4 regions of the Paenibacillus pseudetheri genome follow, and region 1 is predicted to be linked to each of the others. Evidence: predicted binding sites of a transcription regulator. Region 1 holds the regulator's gene; each other region holds the start of a gene.

Region 1 (4,223 bases):
AGATTTCTGGGAGACGGTGGCAAGCGATACCGATTCTTGTCTGGGTCGCTCCTGTCCTTGGTTCCGTAAGTGTTATTATCACCGGGCTAAGCATGAAGCTGGTATTGCAGACGTGGTCATTACGAACCACTCTAAGCTTTTCGCAGATGTTAAGGCTGGGCACCAGCTACTTCCGGCTTATGAACATCTTGTAATAGATGAGGCCCACCATCTGGAGGACGTGGCTGGCAAGCATTTAGGCATGCATATGAAGCATTTCACGGTGGCGCATACACTATCGCGTCTTTATAAGGATAGTCGAAATGGCCAACTTCCTACGCTGCGTCAAATGCTTCAGTCATCAGGCAGTGAGGAAGCTTCTGAATGGAGCGGAGTGATCGATAGAATCTATCCGGACCTGCTTACCGTAAAAGAAACCTGGGATCTGCTTAGTGATAAACTATTCAGCCTCTTGCCGGAACGTAGCGATGCAGCGGCGGGAGAAGCTGGACAGTTAGTCATGCGGCTACTTCCTACCCGTAAACCGAAAGATTGGGATGAATTGGTTGCTCTAGAGAATACTATGAATCTGACATTAAGCGAAATTATCCGTAAAGGTGATAAAATGCTTAATGAGATGCGAGATCAAGAAGGTCAATCTTCCTCAGATAGTCTAGTTACCGATATTAGCGGCTTATTTAAGGATTTAGCTTCTATACGTGAGCAAGTGCGGTTTTTTATGGGATTAAACGATGAGAATGTAGTATATTGGCTGGAGGCGAATGGGAATTATCGTAGTAAATCGCTACAGCTGTATGCCGTTCCTGTTGATGTTAGTACTCAGCTTAAGGAGCTGTTTTTCGACAAGAAGAAAAGTATCGTGCTAACTTCGGCGACACTCTCTGTCGACAAATCTTTCCAGTTTATGATTGATAATCTCGGACTTAATGAAGCTGCGGAAGAGGGGCGTCTGATGACATCACTCCTGCCTTCTCCCTTTAAGTATCGGGAGCAGGCGCTGTTAGTTATTCCCCGGGATTTCCCTAGTGTGAAGGGTAGTGTGGGCGATGCCCGATTTGTCGATACACTCGTACAGTCACTTGCAGAAGCAGCGATTACAACACGTGGGCGGATGCTTGTCCTGTTTACTTCTTACAAGATGCTACGTCAGGTTTACGATCCTCTGAAAGAGGCTCTGGCTTCACAAGAGATCGCGGTGCTAGGTCAAGGCGTGGAGGGGGGCAGCCGTAGCAAGCTGATCCGCCGTTTTCAGGATAGTGCAGCCTCTGTACTGTTAGGAACAAGCAGCTTTTGGGAGGGTGTAGATATTCCAGGTGAAGCATTAACATGCTTGGCGATCGTGAGGCTTCCATTTCAACCGCCAAACCACCCCCTAGCGGAAGCAAAGTCTGAGTTATTACAAGCCCAGAAAAAGAATCCGTTCATGAAGTTGTCTGTTCCTCAGGCGGTTATTCGCTTTAAGCAAGGATTTGGAAGGCTGGTACGGACAGCGCAAGATCGGGGTATTGTTATTGTGTATGACACAAGGGTGATTGAATCTCACTATGGGAAGTATTTCCTCTATTCGTTGCCTGGCCCGAAAATGGAGCATATGCTTACGGATCAAATGGTTCCTCGTATAGCGGAGTGGTTGGAAGACGGAGGCGTTTCTTGAAAAGAACGTCATCGATCTTATTAATCACTCTACAATGAAGGGCGGTATAAGAATACCGCTCTTCATTGAGACGAGGTGCAGAAATTTTGATAGGATTTGAACAGAATATTACTTAAATTAGGAGGTAAATTATGAAATCGGATAAAATATCAGAAGCCGTTGTTCGCAGACTTCCTGTGTACTTGCGTTTCTTGAATGATCTCCAGAAACGTGAAATATTAACCGTTTCCTCACAAGAACTAGGACAAAAACTTGATTTAAATCCCGCTCAAATCCGTAAAGATTTAGCTTATTTTGGAGACTTTGGCCGAAAAGGTATCGGGTATGACGTAACTTATCTTATTGAAAAAATCCGCCATATTCTGAAGCTGGATCAACAATTGAATGTGGCTCTAGTAGGTGCTGGTAACCTTGGACATGCATTATCTAATTACAATGCTTATTTGAAAGATACTATGAAGATTACCGCTATATTTGACTCCTATGCACCTAAGGTAGGACGGAAAATCAACTCTCTTACCGTTCAACCGATGGAGGAGCTTGGTCAGACGGTTCGTGAACAAGGGATTCGAATTGGGATTATTACAGTGCCTGATTCAGAAGCGCAGAATGTAGCTGATATTCTCATTGAGTCTGGCATTGAGGCGATTTTGAATTTTGCACCAATGATTCTAAAAACACCACCGAATATCCGGGTTCATGCTGCCGATTTTACAACGGATTTGCAAAGCCTTGCTTATTATTTGAAAGACGGAAAGGAAGAAAGCGGAAATGAAGAGCAGTAAAACGATTATTAAGGGCGGGCGATTTCTTATTCCGGGAACGGATGAGCCGGTTCTGAGTGGATATATGACTATTGAAGATGATTTGATCACTTACATAGGAAAAGAAGAGCCTTTAATGGAAGATGGTGTGCAAATTGTTGATGGCAGTCGTCTGCTGTTTATGCCAGGTCTGGTAAATACACATGGCCATGCTGCAATGTCATTGCTTCGTGGTTATGGAGATGATTTAGCACTTCAGGTGTGGCTTCAAGAGAAGATGTGGCCGATGGAAGAGAAATTCACCGGAGAAGATGTATACTGGGGAACCTCCTTATCAGTACTAGAAATGCTGAAAGGTGGCACTACAACCTTCCTGGATATGTATGATCATATGGATCGAGTAGCTGAGGTAGTCGAATTATCAGGTATTCGTTCCGTACTGATGAGAGGCGTAATTGGCTTATGTCCAGAGGAAGTACAGAATCACAAGCTTGCGGAAGCGATTTCTTTTGCGCGCAACTGGCATGGTAAGGCTGACGGCAGAATTACGACGATGATCTCGCCTCATGCCCCATATACTTGCCCACCGGACTTCTTCGTTAAGTTTGTACAGGCGGCACATGATTTGGATTTACCAATGCATACCCATATGTCCGAGACGAAACGCGAAGTGGAGCAGAATGTGGTGGATTACGGACTGCGGCCTGTAGCGCATTTAGAGAAGCTTGGAATGTTCACACGTCCGTCTATTGTTGCTCATGGCGTTCATTTGAATGATGAAGAGATCGAGATTCTGGCTCGTCATGATGTAGGTGTGTCTCATAACCCAGGAAGTAATCTGAAACTGGCTAGTGGAGTGGCTCGGGTTACGGATCTTCTAAAGGCTGGTGTGAAGGTGTCATTGGGTACAGATGGTGCGGCAAGCAATAATAATCTGGATATGTTTGAAGAGATGCGTCTTGCAGCCCTCATCCATAAAGGTGTAAGTGGTGATCCGACGGCTGTTCCAGCTCCGGAAGCGCTGCGTATAGCTACGGAGTATGGAGCAAAGTCTATCTTTTTAAATGATGTGGGTAGACTCGCTGCAGGCATGAAAGCGGACTTTATCGCGATTGATATAGACCAGCCGCATTTGCTACCACACACAGATCTGTTGTCTCATGCTGTATACTCTGCCAGTGCCAAGGATGTTGAGCATGTATGGGTGAACGGTAAACAGGTTGTAAAACATGGACAATGTGTAACGTTAGATGAGGAAGCAATCCGTCGTAAGGCGCAAGAATCCTTTGATGGACTGCTTAAACGGTAGTCTAAGATCAAAACGAATAACTGAAAGGCTGTGACTTTCTGCGATTGCAAAGTTACAGCCTTTTGTGTTTCTGATCATTAGATCATTGAATTGGATATGAAACTTTGGATAAACACACAGGTGTGTTATATAATCAAAAAAGATATATTACTAGAAAGGGAGCTGCACCTTGAAGAAAAGGAAAAAATGGATCCTCCTGGGGTCAGTTCTGATTCTGCTCCTTCTGTTCGGACTTATCCAGTTCTATGCTTATATTATGAAAGATCAATGGAACGAGCGAGATATCGCTAAGGATGTCGCCAAAACCAGTGCTGGTCTGACAGAGGTAACCAAAGCGCAGAAATCCGTGTGGGATGAAAATGCGGTGTACTGGGTCTTAACAGGGAAGAATGAAGCCGGGACCGAGTTGATGGTTTGGGTGCGTTTTACTGTAGACGGGAAGTTTGTTGAAGGAACCGACGCAGTATATGCTGAAGAACTAAGTAAAGGGACCTCT
Region 2 (4,223 bases), on a different contig from region 1:
GATATTACCGCCCTTGAAACAAGAGCGGTAATTTCTTGCAATTATTTTAGTGCATCTCTCAATGAAAGATCTTTATAAATATAAACAATTTACATTGAACCGTGGAAAGTACGGTTAATTACGTCCATTTGTTGTTCGCGAGTCAACTTGATGAAGTTAACTGCATAACCGGATACGCGGATAGTCAATTGTGGATAGTTCTCTGGGTGATCCATAGCGTCCATCAGCTGTTCACGGTTAAATACGTTAACGTTCAAATGCTGAGCGTTATTATGGAAGTATCCGTCCATCATGTGTACCAGGTTAGACTTACAGGATTCATCGTCTTTACCTAGTGCCTTAGGTACGATAGAGAACGTATTGGAGATACCATCCTGTGCATCGGAGTAAGGCAGTTTGGCTACAGAGTTCAGTGAAGCCAGAGCACCTTTCTTGTCGCGTCCGTGCATTGGGTTAGCACCTGGTGCGAATGGTTCGCCTTTTTTACGTCCGTCAGGTGTTGTACCTGTCTTCTTACCGTACACTACATTCGAAGTAATGGTCAATACCGATTGAGTCGGTACAGCATCACGATATGTTTTGTTTTTACGGATCATTGTCATGAAGGTTTCAACCAATTCTACTGCGATGCTGTCTACAGCATCGTCATTGTTACCGTAGCAAGGGAACTCGCCTTCGGTTTCGAAGTCAATAGCAATACCTTGTTCGTTACGAATTGGTTTAACCTTCGCGTATTTAATAGCACTCAGGGAGTCAGCTGCAACGGACAGACCAGCGATACCGCAAGCCATTGTACGCAGAATGTCGCGATCATGCAGTGCCATTTCGATACGTTCGTAAGAATATTTGTCATGCATATAGTGAATGATGTTCAAAGTGTTGACATAAGTCTTAGCCAACCACTCCATCATCGGTTTGAAGCGTTTCATTACTTCGTCATAATCTAGATATTCAGAAGTGATCGCTGGGAATTCCGGTCCAACTTGCGCTCCGGATTTTTCGTCTTTACCACCATTAATAGCATACAGCAAAGCTTTTGCCAGGTTGGCACGAGCGCCGAAGAACTGCATTTGTTTACCGATACGCATTGGAGATACGCAGCAAGCAATAGCATAATCTTCACCCCAGTATGGACGCATTAGATCGTCATTTTCATACTGAATTGCACTAGTTTCGATAGAAACCTTAGCACAATATTTTTTGAAGCCTTCAGGCAATCTTTCGGACCAAAGAACAGTTAAGTTTGGTTCCGGAGCTGGACCCAAGTTGTACAGGGTGTTCAGGAAACGGAAGCTGTTCTTGGTAACACGAGTGGTTCCATTTTCAGCCATACCACCGATGGATTCAGTTACCCAAGTAGGGTCGCCGGAGAACAGGTCATTATAGTCAGGTGTACGTAAGAATTTCACGATACGCAGTTTCATTACGAAATGATCGACAATTTCTTGTACTTGTTCTTCAGTCAAAGTACCTTCTTCAATATCGCGTTCTGCATAGATGTCTAGAAAGGAAGAAACACGTCCCAGGGACATCGCCGCACCATTTTGTTCTTTAACTGCTGCCAGATATCCAAAGTATACCCATTGAGTAGCTTCCTTGAAGTTCATCGCTGGTTTGGAAATATCCATACCGTGAGCAGCTGCCATTTCTTTCAATTCGCCCAGTGCACGAATTTGCTCGGACAGCTCTTCACGCAAACGAATTACTTCTTCAGTCATGGAATCAACTTCAAGCTCAGCTAGTTGTTGTTTTTTGTCTTTAATCAAGAAATCAATACCATACAGAGCAATGCGGCGGTAGTCGCCGATAATACGTCCGCGGCCGTAAGCATCAGGAAGACCTGTGATAACGCCGGATTTACGAACTGCTCTCATGTCTGGTGTATATGCATCAAATACGCCTTGGTTATGCGTTTTGCGAATGTTCGTGAACATGTCAACGATGTTTTGTGGAAGCTCGAAGCCATAAGCCTTCGTAGCATCGACCATCATCTTGATCCCGCCGAATGGCTGGATGGAACGTCTGAAAGGAGCGTCAGTCTGCACGCCTACAATTTGTTCCTTGTCCTTGTCAATGTAGCCTGGAGCATGTGAAGTGATCGTGGAGACAGTATCTAGGGAAACATCCCATACGCCGCCTCTTTCTCTTTCTTCCTTGCTCAGTTGGGAAATAATCTTCCACAGTTCAGTTGTGTTACTAGTAGGACCTACGAGGAACTCTTCGTTACCTTCATAAGGCTTAATGTTACTTGCGATAAAGTTATTAACGTCAACTTTCTTGGACCATTTACCTTTTGCAAAACTTCTCCAACCGGATTTCACTTCATTTACTTCTCTTTCAATCACCGACATGCTAAATCCCTCCATCTATATTTATTATATTTGTAGAGATCGCGGGCTTGAAGGTTGATCCCGTGTCTCGTGAGCCCCAAAAGATGTGGTTGTTCCAAATTTCACAATCAACATTTCATATGTGGGACCGTTGTTTATATAAACATTCTAGTTTATTTTCTATAAAAACACTGTGACAAATATCACCTTTCGAGTGATATTTGTCACCTTTATCTAAATCCACAACTATCCTATTCTCTATTTAACCATTTATTAATTATCAAATCTACCGTAGAAAGCATTACGGTATACATCAGCAAGTTCAGATACCAGTGGCAGCTTAGGATTGGCAGTTGTACATTGATCTTCAAACGCACGGTCAGCCAAGTAATCTACACGGGATTCGAAGTCCTTAGGATCAAAGCCCAGTTGTTGGAACGATTCTTCGATGCCCAATTTTTTATTCATATCGCGAATAGCATTGATCAGGCTAGTTACACCTTCTTCAGTTGTGCGAGCTGGCAATCCCAGAATACGGGCAATTTCAGCATAACGTTCATCAGCTACGAAGTGTGAATATTTAGGGAACGAAGCGAACTTCGTAGGTTTTTTAGCATTGTAGCGGATAACGTGTGGCATAAGAATCGCGTTAGTACGACCATGAGCAGTGTGGTACTGACCGCCCCATTTATGCGCCAAACTGTGGTTAATACCCAAGAATGCATTGGCAAAGGCCATACCTGCAAGTGTTGATGCGTTATGCATTTTTTCACGTGCTACTCTGTCGCCTTCCAGCGCCGATTTTTCAAGGTATTGGAATACCAGTTGGATGGCTTTAATAGCTAGACCATCAGTATAGTCACTCGCCATAACAGATACATAAGCTTCGATAGCATGTGTCAATACGTCCATACCTGTATCAGCAACTGCAGTTTTTGGCAAGCTGTATACGAACTCTGGATCAATGATAGCTACATCTGGAGTTAACTCGTAGTCAGCCAAAGGATATTTAGTGTGCTGTTCAGTAGTTTTATCGGTAATAACTGCGAAAGATGTTACTTCCGAACCTGTACCCGAAGTAGTTGGAATCGCTACAAACTTAGCTTTGTTACCAAGTTTTGGGAATTTGTATACCCGTTTACGGATATCCATGAATTTTTGTTTCAGACCATTAAAGTCTGCGTCTGGATGTTCATAGAATAACCACATTCCTTTTGCAGCATCCATTGGGGAACCGCCGCCAAGTGCGATGATGCAGTCCGGTTGGAATCTGTTCATCATTGCAGTACCTTTTTCAACTGTAGTTGTCGATGGATCTGGTTCAACTTCCGAGAACACTTCGATAGCGACAGGAGTTTGACGTTGACGCAGGTAATGTTCAACTCTCTCAACATATCCGAGCTTAACCATCATTGGGTCAGTGATAATTGCAACACGTGTGATATCAGGCATTTTGGTCAGGTACTGAGTAGCGCCTTTTTCGAAATAGATCTTGTCAGGTACTTTAAACCATTGCATATTCACGGTACGACGATTCACCCTTTTCACGTTGATCAAATTGATTGCTGTAACGTTTTGCGACACGGAGTTACGACCATAAGATCCGCAGCCCAGAGTCAACGAAGGGATATTAGTGTTATAGATATCGCCGATCGCACCATGTGTGGAAGGCGAGTTAACGAGAATACGTCCTGTTTGCAGACGGTTAGAGAACTTCATGATTACTTCTTCGTTGTTGGAGTGGATAGCCGAGCTATGTCCCATACCACCAAATTCAACAATTTGAGCTGCGCGTTCGATACCTTGATCTGCATTCTTAACTTTGTAGCAAGCAAGAACCGGGCTTAATTTTTCAGCGGACAATGGATATTTAGTGCCTACACCTTCAAGTTC
Region 3 (4,223 bases), on a different contig from region 1:
TACTAGCTGCGAGCCCGGGGGAGCATTCAATAGGTAATCCTCTTGAGAACGCCACATTAACGGCCCCGGGCTAGTGTCCTCCGTCCAGATCATATGATCCAGATGAATCAGTTCCCGCACGTCTTTAATCTCTGAGAACCTTATTATAAACCTATCCCTGTTGCAAAGTTTCATAAAGATGTACACCCCTTGCCTTGCACCTCTATAGAATTCACAGTAGATCATTTGAATCCACTATGCTCAACTATCCTAATGACTGCTCCAATGAATTTCCTCGGCGGTTGATATACGCATGAACGATAAAGAATCCTACGGATAACAGTGCCATCGCACATGCCAACCATGCGGTAGGCGCTAAGCCTCCACTATCGTATAACCTGCCCATTAAGTATGGTCCAATCACCCTACCGACTGCCCCCATGCCTCCACTTAGCCCTAAATAGAAAGGAGCACTGCGACCTGCATGATCTGAAATAAAGGAAGGCATGGCCGGAGATATCAGCATTTCCCCAAGCGTAGCGAGTACCATCCCAAGCACTAGACCTGAATAAGTCGGCATCCATAAAAGAACAGCATACCCACCCAAATAAAATAGAGCACTTACAGTCATTTGCGCCGTTGAGGTAGATGCGAACCAGCGTTTAATTACTGTTACGAGCGGCTGAGCTGCAAAGATGAGAATTCCGTTAAGCGTCCAGAGAAACCCATAAGTCTTCTTAGGCCAGCCCTCAGAAATAATGAATGGAGATACCCCTGTATTCCAGATAGAGTTCCCTAATAGTAGGAACATCGAGGCAATACCCATATAAAGATAAATTCGTGTATGCCCCATTAGCTTCCAGGTGGATTGTTTGTCAGGACCAGCCTTCTGGTGTTCTGCGACCTCCTGTGAAGAATCTTCTCCGACTTTCTTGAGGTATACAAAAAAGAATACGGCAAATACCGCTGAAGTTACGCCGTTCATCACAAAGCTGAGCATATAAGAAATATCGGCCAAAAAACCACTTAACGCCGTACCTAGTGCTACACCAATATTATTGGCGACATAAATAACATTAAACAGCTCTCCGCGCTGCTTCGTAAAACGAAAGCCGATAAATGCCTGAATCGCAGGTAATGACAGTGAATTAAAGAGCCCTACCAGTCCCATCGCGACCATAAATAGCGTCCAGTTGTTACTTGCTGCCGGCAAAGTGAACAGTGCAAGTGCATTCATGCCCAGCGCTCCAACAATCAGCCGGTTAACGCCTACCTTATGATAGAGTGAGCCCCCGAGTAGTTGACCCACAATCCCTCCAACCGATTGAATCAGAATCACTAACCCAGCATCCGACATGCTACGTCCAAGCTCATCAAAAACGTACATTGTAACCAGTGGCCACATCAGTGCACTACCCGTTGCATTAATAAGGCTAGCAATTAAAAATATCTTAACTTCTTTAGGATAATTCTGTAAAAACTTCATAAGTAGTGTACATCCCCTGTAATATATGTGTCATTATTCCATCCAGTATTATCCCAAAACAGGGTTAAGGGCAAGCAGACGCATTGACGTGCTATTGTGATAAAGTCTCAGTATACTTTACCTCTTATTTAGGACTAACTTCTACCGTAGCTGAGAAAAAAGTGGCACCGTTCACGTCCGCAGTCCTCCCTATTTCTACTATCTATTTATATTTTATAGTTGCCGCTATCGTACGTAAAGTAGACTAAACAATAATGAAGTGTTTCGTTATTACAAAGTCGGGGTAATAGAGCCTAGAAACACTCCCCCTTTTAAAATTCGCTGTGCATCCGAATTCGTTCCCCCGAGCTCGGATACATCACGGCGGATTTTATTTGTCTACACAGCAAAAAGCACCCCTCGACTATTCTAAGGAGTGCTCTATAAGATAGGTTTAGGCGTGTTTTTTCACACCGCTGCCGGACATGCTGTCCACGGATTGAATAGATGCCGGCTCTTTGCGCAGGTAAGCCATCCAATAAGCTGCCGCAACAAAGATCGCACCGCCCGTCAAATTGCCTAGCCATACCGGAACAAAATTGTTGAAGTACTCTCCCCATGAAAAATAGCCTTCAAAAATAGCTGCCGGAATTAAGAACATGTTGGCTACAACGTGCTGGAAGCCGATAGCTACAAAAGCCATCGTTGGGAACCAGATGCCGAGGATTTTACCACTGAAATTATCTGCTCCATAGGAGAGCCATACCGCCAAAGCTACAAGCCAGTTACAACCGATACCGGAAACAAATGCCGGCAAGAAGTCTGCCTCAAGCTTATGTCCTGCCATCTCCACCAATTTTTCCAAATATACACCGTCAGAGGTTAAACCAACCACGTGACCGAAAAAGTAAGCTACAAACAAAGCTCCCGCTAGATTGCTCAGGGTAATCAATACGAGATTCTTAACAACTTCCCAGAAGGATATCTTCTTCGCCATAAAAGCGAGTGGCACAGCCATCATATTGCCTGTCAGTAGTTCTCCCCCTGCAAGCAGTACTAGAATCAACCCAACAGGGAAGACAGCTGCCCCAATAAAGTTAGCGATGGATCCCCATTCATGTGGTGCGCCAGCTATGACGCGAATATCCAGTAAAAATCCGAGCGCGATAAACGCTCCTCCCAGAAAGCCCAGAATTAATACGGTGCTTAAAGGATTGTGCGCTTTTTTCATGCCGTTCTCAACCGTGACTGCGGCTATCTGCTGCGGTTTACTATAAGCCATGATTCCTATCCCCTTCATCTATTTACTTAAAATTTGTTCCTTTACGACCATTGTAGCGTGTCATAAAATACATTAACGTGATAATTATCACTATATGAAAAACTAAGTGAAAATTTTCACTGACATGTCAAATTTAACGAGGCTCATCCATAATTACAATTTTAAGAATAGGCTCCATATTATTTTAAAGGTAAATGGTACCAGCCTCAATCACAAAAAACCGGAGCCATGTATGGCTCCGGTTTACCAAAACTTTATTGTTCATATGCAATTAAATTATACGGTTACTGCCTCTTTGCTTGGTACTGATGTCGGTAGCGCTTCAAGGCCTACTGTATTCAGGAAGTTCCAAGGCTTGTTGTAATGAGGTTGGAAGAAGAAATCGATAAAGGCAAGCTGATCGATTGTCATTTTATTTTGAATACATACTGATACTGTGTTGATCGATTGCGTCAAATCCGTCTTGGACAGGATTTGCGCTCCAAGAATGCGGCGTGTCGCGCGATCAAATACCACTTTTAATTGCACCTGCTCGAAGGTTGGCATAAATTCTGGACGGTAGTTGTCAATAATCATGGTAGTTTCTACGTCCATTCCTTCAGCCTTAGCCCCTTCTTCAGTAAGACCGGTAGCAGCGATATTATCTTCATAAATCTTAATGCCCGAAGTCCCTTGAGTACCCATATAAGGAATTGTCTCTGTCACTAAGTTACGTGCGACCAAAGTGCCCATCCGTACTGCATTGGTTGCCAGTGGAATATAAGCGTGCTTACCTGTAGGGTTGTAATGAATCGCGCAGCTGTCACCAGCAGCATACACATCCGGGCAACTAGTCTGCATATAATCATTGACTAGAATTGCGCCATTTGGCAGCATATCCACTTGACCTTTTAACAGCTCAGTATTCGGACGGAAGCCGATGCAGAGAATTACAAGATCCGCCTCATGCTCCCCTTCGCTTGTGATAACCTTGGTAACTTTGCCACCTTCACCAGCAAAAGAACTTACCTTCTCATTCAGCGCTAATTTAATACCATGATCCTTAAAGGATTGTTCGATCGGCGCAGTAAACTCTGGGTCCAAATATTTATTCAAAATACGATCTTCACCATCAATCAGCGTAACTTGCTTTCCGTTCATTTGGAAGGCTTCCACCAACTCAACGCCGATATATCCAGCGCCTACGACTGTGATTTTATTCGCTTGTTTAGCTTTTTCTATAATGGTATTGGAATGATCATAGTTCTTGCAAAGCAAGACGCCTTCCAGCTCAATCCCTTCGAGCTTCGGCACAATCGGCCATGATCCCGTAGTCATAATCAGCTTATCGTAGGTATCGTCAAACTCCTGTCCGGTTGCCAAATTGCGAACACGCAATGTTTTGGACTTCGTATCCACAACGGTCACTTCATGACGCATGTTGGTCTTTACACCAAGCTCAGCAAGCTTCTCAGGGGAAGAATAGAACAGCCCGTGTGGGTCCTTGACCACTCCACC
Region 4 (4,223 bases), on a different contig from region 1:
TAATATTGCATCACAGCGGAGCACACTTCGATCAACTCTTCATCGGTCTTAATTTTGCAGAAGGAGTCCGCGATCCGTGGCTTGATTCCACCGTTACCACCGATAAACACTTCCCAGCCACCATCATTACCGACAATGCCAATATCTTTCGTGCAGGACTCCGCACAGTTACGTGGGCAGCCGTTGACAGCTATTTTAAACTTGGCAGGAAAATCAAGACGTTCATACTTACGTTCTATGAGCGCGCCCATTCCCAGCGAATCCTGTGTACCGAAACGGCAGAATTGCGAGCCCACACAAGTCTTAACCGTACGCAGGGATTTGGCATAACCATAACCTGATGGCATATCGAGCTCTTCCCATACTTTCGGCAGATCCTCTTTTTTCACACCAATCAGATCCAGGCGTTGCCCACCAGTCACCTTCACAACTTTTACATCATATTTAAGGGAGACATCAGCGATTTTCTTCAAATCCTCCGGCGTTGTTACCCCGCCGTACATGCGTGGAATAACGGTATAGGTTCCATCTTTTTGAATATTGGCACCCATTCTTTCATTTACAAATCGAGATTCTTTCTCATCTTGATGGGTATCAGGGTTCATCATCCCTAGATAGTAGTTAATTGCCGGACGACACTTGGAGCAGCCTTCCTCTTGTTTCCATTCGAGTACATTCATAACTTCTTTTGTAGTTTTAAGACCTTTAGCTGTGATTTCAGCCACAATTTCATCACGGCTAAGCGTTGTACAGCCACAAATACCTTGCTTGGCAGCTTGCTGGAAACTGTCACCTAAGACAAATTGCAGGATTTGTTCTACTACGGGTTTACAACCACCGCAAGAGCGAGTAGCTCCAGTGCATGCTTTGATCTCATCCACAGTAGAAAAACCATGTTCAGTAACAGCATCTACGATCGCTTTTTTAGTTACACCATTACAACCGCAGACAATTTCTTCGTCCGCCATTGCTTCTACGGATGTGCCCTTCTTAGCTCCGCTTCCGCAGCAGCCCGTACCCATAACCTCCGTATAAATCTCATCGGTCATCACCGATCCTTGTTTAACTAACTTTTGCAGATTTGCGGATTCGGTCACATCACCAAACAGGACCGCGCCGACAATCACATTATTTTTGAGCAGAATTTTTTTATAAGTTCTCTTCCATTCATCTTTGCTTGAGATCACAGTGTGTTCAGGAGAATCCAAAAACTCACCTGCAGAAAATACATCCACACCAGAAATTTTGAGCTTCGTGGAAACAATCGAACCTTCATAAGGCTTGGTCTCACTACCACATAAATATTTAGCTAGAACCATCCCTTGTTCAAATAGTGGAGCCACCAGTCCGTAACACACACCGCGATGCTCGGCACACTCGCCGATGGAATATACATTTTGCATCGAGGTTTGCAAATAATCATCTACCACGATCCCACGATTTACGGTGATCCCGCTTTCTTTTGCCAACGTCACGTTCGGTTTGATTCCAACAGCCATTACCACAAAATCTGCCTCAAGCGTACTGTCATCACTAAAACGTAATCCACTAACTCTCTGTTCCCCGGTTAATTCTACCGTTTGTTTACCCATAGCAAATTTCACACCTTGACGCTCAAGCTCAGCTTGCAGCATCGAGGAGGCATTCCGATCCAGCTGACGCTCCATCAGGTCTTCCATCAAATGAACTACAGTAACGTCCATGCCCAGGTTCACAAGACCTTTTGCTGCTTCCAGTCCAAGTAAACCCCCGCCGATTACTGCCGCTTTGTTGTATTGTTTAGCTGCAGCCAGCATTGCATCACAATCTGCAATATCTCGGAACCCAACCACGCCCTCTTTATCACAGCCAGGTACAGGTAAAATGAACGAATTCGAGCCTGTCGCAATAATCACTTTGTCATAGGGCACTATCATCCCGTTATCCGTAACAACTTGCTTCGAACCTTCATCAATTCGTGTCACGGTTGTTCCTGTGTGTAAAGTTATATTATTGTCTTCATACCAATTCCAGTCATTTAGAATAATATCATTAAGGGTCTTGCTACCTTCAAGAACATAGGACAACATGATCCGATTGTAATTGGGATGAGGTTCACTTCCAAAAACCGTGATGTCATAAGCTCCACCCAGCTTCAAAATCTGCTCTATCGTACCTATGCCTGCCATACCGTTGCCGACTAATACTAATTTTTCTCTCTTCTCTGCCATGGTTAGGTGCCTCCTCAAGCTTAAGGGTTCTTGATTAATTTCGCGTCAATTACTCTTCTTCATATTGGAATTATACGGTTCGAATTCAAGTAGACATTGTGATTGCAGTCACATTAATTGTGAATATTTTCACAGTTTAATGCGTTGATGATTGTTAGATATCTTTTCCACATAAAAAGCCAGATCATCGATTCTGAACAACCGTTGATCTGGCTTAATGTACGATTTTTTAGCGTAAAGTCAATAAAATCTCCAATTCATCTTGAGCCCTGAGCTTCATATCCATTCCATCATCGAGTAGTTGTTTTCCGTTCACCTTCAACTTCCATTCTTCATTACTAAGAGGGGTATAATCGTTGACGGAAAGCACCTTTTTATTGTCATCGGCCAAATGTACCTTACTACAGCTTTTGAGCAAATCTCTTACAGTTAAATCCTCTTTAAATAACATAATATACGTTTGATGCAAGTCTACTTCTACACTTCCACCGTTCAAGGTCAGCATTACAGTTTGAAGTGGTGCTTTATGGTCCTTCGACTTCGCAGTGAAGACTAGCTGTGAATCATATCCTACAGTATTATTCCAATCCTTATTCCCAATGATTTGACCGCCCATCTGAAGCTCCCAAACCATCCCCGCCTCTAGCGAAAAATCCTTTACCGAAAGAATGCTTGAGTTATCCTCAGCAAATGTGGCAATATTACTACCTTTCAGTAGCTCCATGATCGATATTCCATTTCTATAACTCCCACTAAGTAACCTATCCGATGGTTTAGTAAGCAGTTCATTATCTCCAACCCTTATAGATATTGTCGGTCCCTCTGATCCTGCCACACCATTATTAGCATTACTATCGCCGTCATTGTTAGTAGAGCATCCACCTATTATGAATACGATGACTATTCCTAGCATCAATTTCCACAAAGATCGTATGGGCATCCTGGCACCGCCTTGTCCCGCCTAATGACCACATAGCGTCTCAGGCTTGTAAAGTTATGTATACTGTCTTTTTAAGGATAACTTAAACAAGCCATGTTCTCAAATAAGTAATAACAAGTTAACTTCTAAGTATCTTTAATTATCTCCCCAATGATATTAAAAATTATGCAAGAATCTTTGAAAGCTAACCTCTATCCCCCTTTTGCTCATTCGGCGTCATCTCGTAGTACGCGTTTAAGCATCCTTCCACCGACCGGCCATCCATCAATCCATCCATCAATCCATCAATCGATCTTACCCATATTTTTCACGATCATTTCTTTTACCTTTTCAACGGAGTTATCCACATTTCTTAACATTCTATAATTCCCTATAAAAAAAGCCCCCTAAGGGACTCTTTAGAACACTTTTCATCTTCACTGAAATCTAGGGAACAATATATTATTCTCCAAATGCACGTGTTCAAAAGTCATACTCTCCAGCTCTTCCAGCCGGGCATATGTCAATCGATAGGTCGTGCAAGCATGCGCCGGTGGAGTGAAATCATCTGTAATACTACGCATTTTTCTCAAAATATCGCCCGCACCATCATGCTCACTCTCCAGCTCAGACAATGACTCGCGGAGCGATGTCAGGCCTTCTTCACTAGGATTAGCAGCGTATGTCAGCAGCTTAGGAAATTCATCTTCTTCTTCTTTTGCCGTATGCTCAAGCAAATCTTCCTTAAGTGTGTTGAACAAGTTATATAACTCCACCAAATGGGGAGAATCCCCGCCATGCACCCGATACACCTTAGTTACATTTTGGCTAATGAGGGGTAGCTCTTCACGAAGATAACGGTGATGTTTGTTAATAATATGGTTAATTAACTCTTCTGAAGGTACAGTATTCCAAGCGATTTCCTCTTGGGGTACTGGATACTCTTCGAACAGCTTGTTTAGATCACCGATGATTATCTCGTGATTCAGACCACGCTCAGCAGCTGCTTCAGCAAGAGGTTTAGCTCCACCGCAACAGAAATCAATCCGTTTTGCTTTGAAATAATCTGCTGCTTTTGGGAACTGCAATACAAT

What was found. The regulator Rex, encoded in region 1, represses fermentation and respiration genes when NADH is low (regulators of the CRP and FNR family bind a similar motif). The targets are predictions, from matches to a motif close to TTGTGAAATATTTCACAA.
Region 2: pflB (formate C-acetyltransferase) is a predicted target of Rex. The motif match lies at 2,441-2,458, and genes of this name have one in related genera.
Region 3: L1028_RS02260 (formate/nitrite transporter family protein) is a predicted target of Rex. The motif match lies at 2,831-2,848, and genes of this name have one in related genera.
Region 4: nirB (nitrite reductase large subunit NirB) is a predicted target of Rex. The motif match lies at 2,328-2,345, and genes of this name have one in related genera.

What each region holds. Positions count from the first base shown of each region.
Region 1 covers NZ_CAKMAB010000004.1:102,984-107,206, forward strand. The annotation lists gene dinG (ATP-dependent DNA helicase DinG) at 1-1,654, shown strand, start outside; gene L1028_RS04925 (redox-sensing transcriptional repressor Rex) at 1,786-2,439, shown strand; gene L1028_RS04930 (amidohydrolase) at 2,426-3,727, shown strand; gene L1028_RS04935 (cell wall elongation regulator TseB-like domain-containing protein) at 3,897-4,223, shown strand, end outside.
Region 2 covers NZ_CAKMAB010000005.1:145,492-149,714, forward strand. The annotation lists gene pflB (formate C-acetyltransferase) at 90-2,351, opposite strand; gene adhE (bifunctional acetaldehyde-CoA/alcohol dehydrogenase) at 2,604-4,223, opposite strand, start outside.
Region 3 covers NZ_CAKMAB010000002.1:175,283-179,505, forward strand. The annotation lists gene L1028_RS02250 (GNAT family N-acetyltransferase) at 1-174, opposite strand, end outside; gene L1028_RS02255 (MFS transporter) at 245-1,465, opposite strand; gene L1028_RS02260 (formate/nitrite transporter family protein) at 1,899-2,726, opposite strand; gene L1028_RS02265 (FAD-dependent oxidoreductase) at 3,003-4,223, opposite strand, start outside.
Region 4 covers NZ_CAKMAB010000005.1:156,897-161,119, forward strand. The annotation lists gene nirB (nitrite reductase large subunit NirB) at 1-2,210, opposite strand, end outside; gene L1028_RS06485 (hypothetical protein) at 2,440-3,150, opposite strand; gene ric (iron-sulfur cluster repair di-iron protein) at 3,567-4,223, opposite strand, start outside.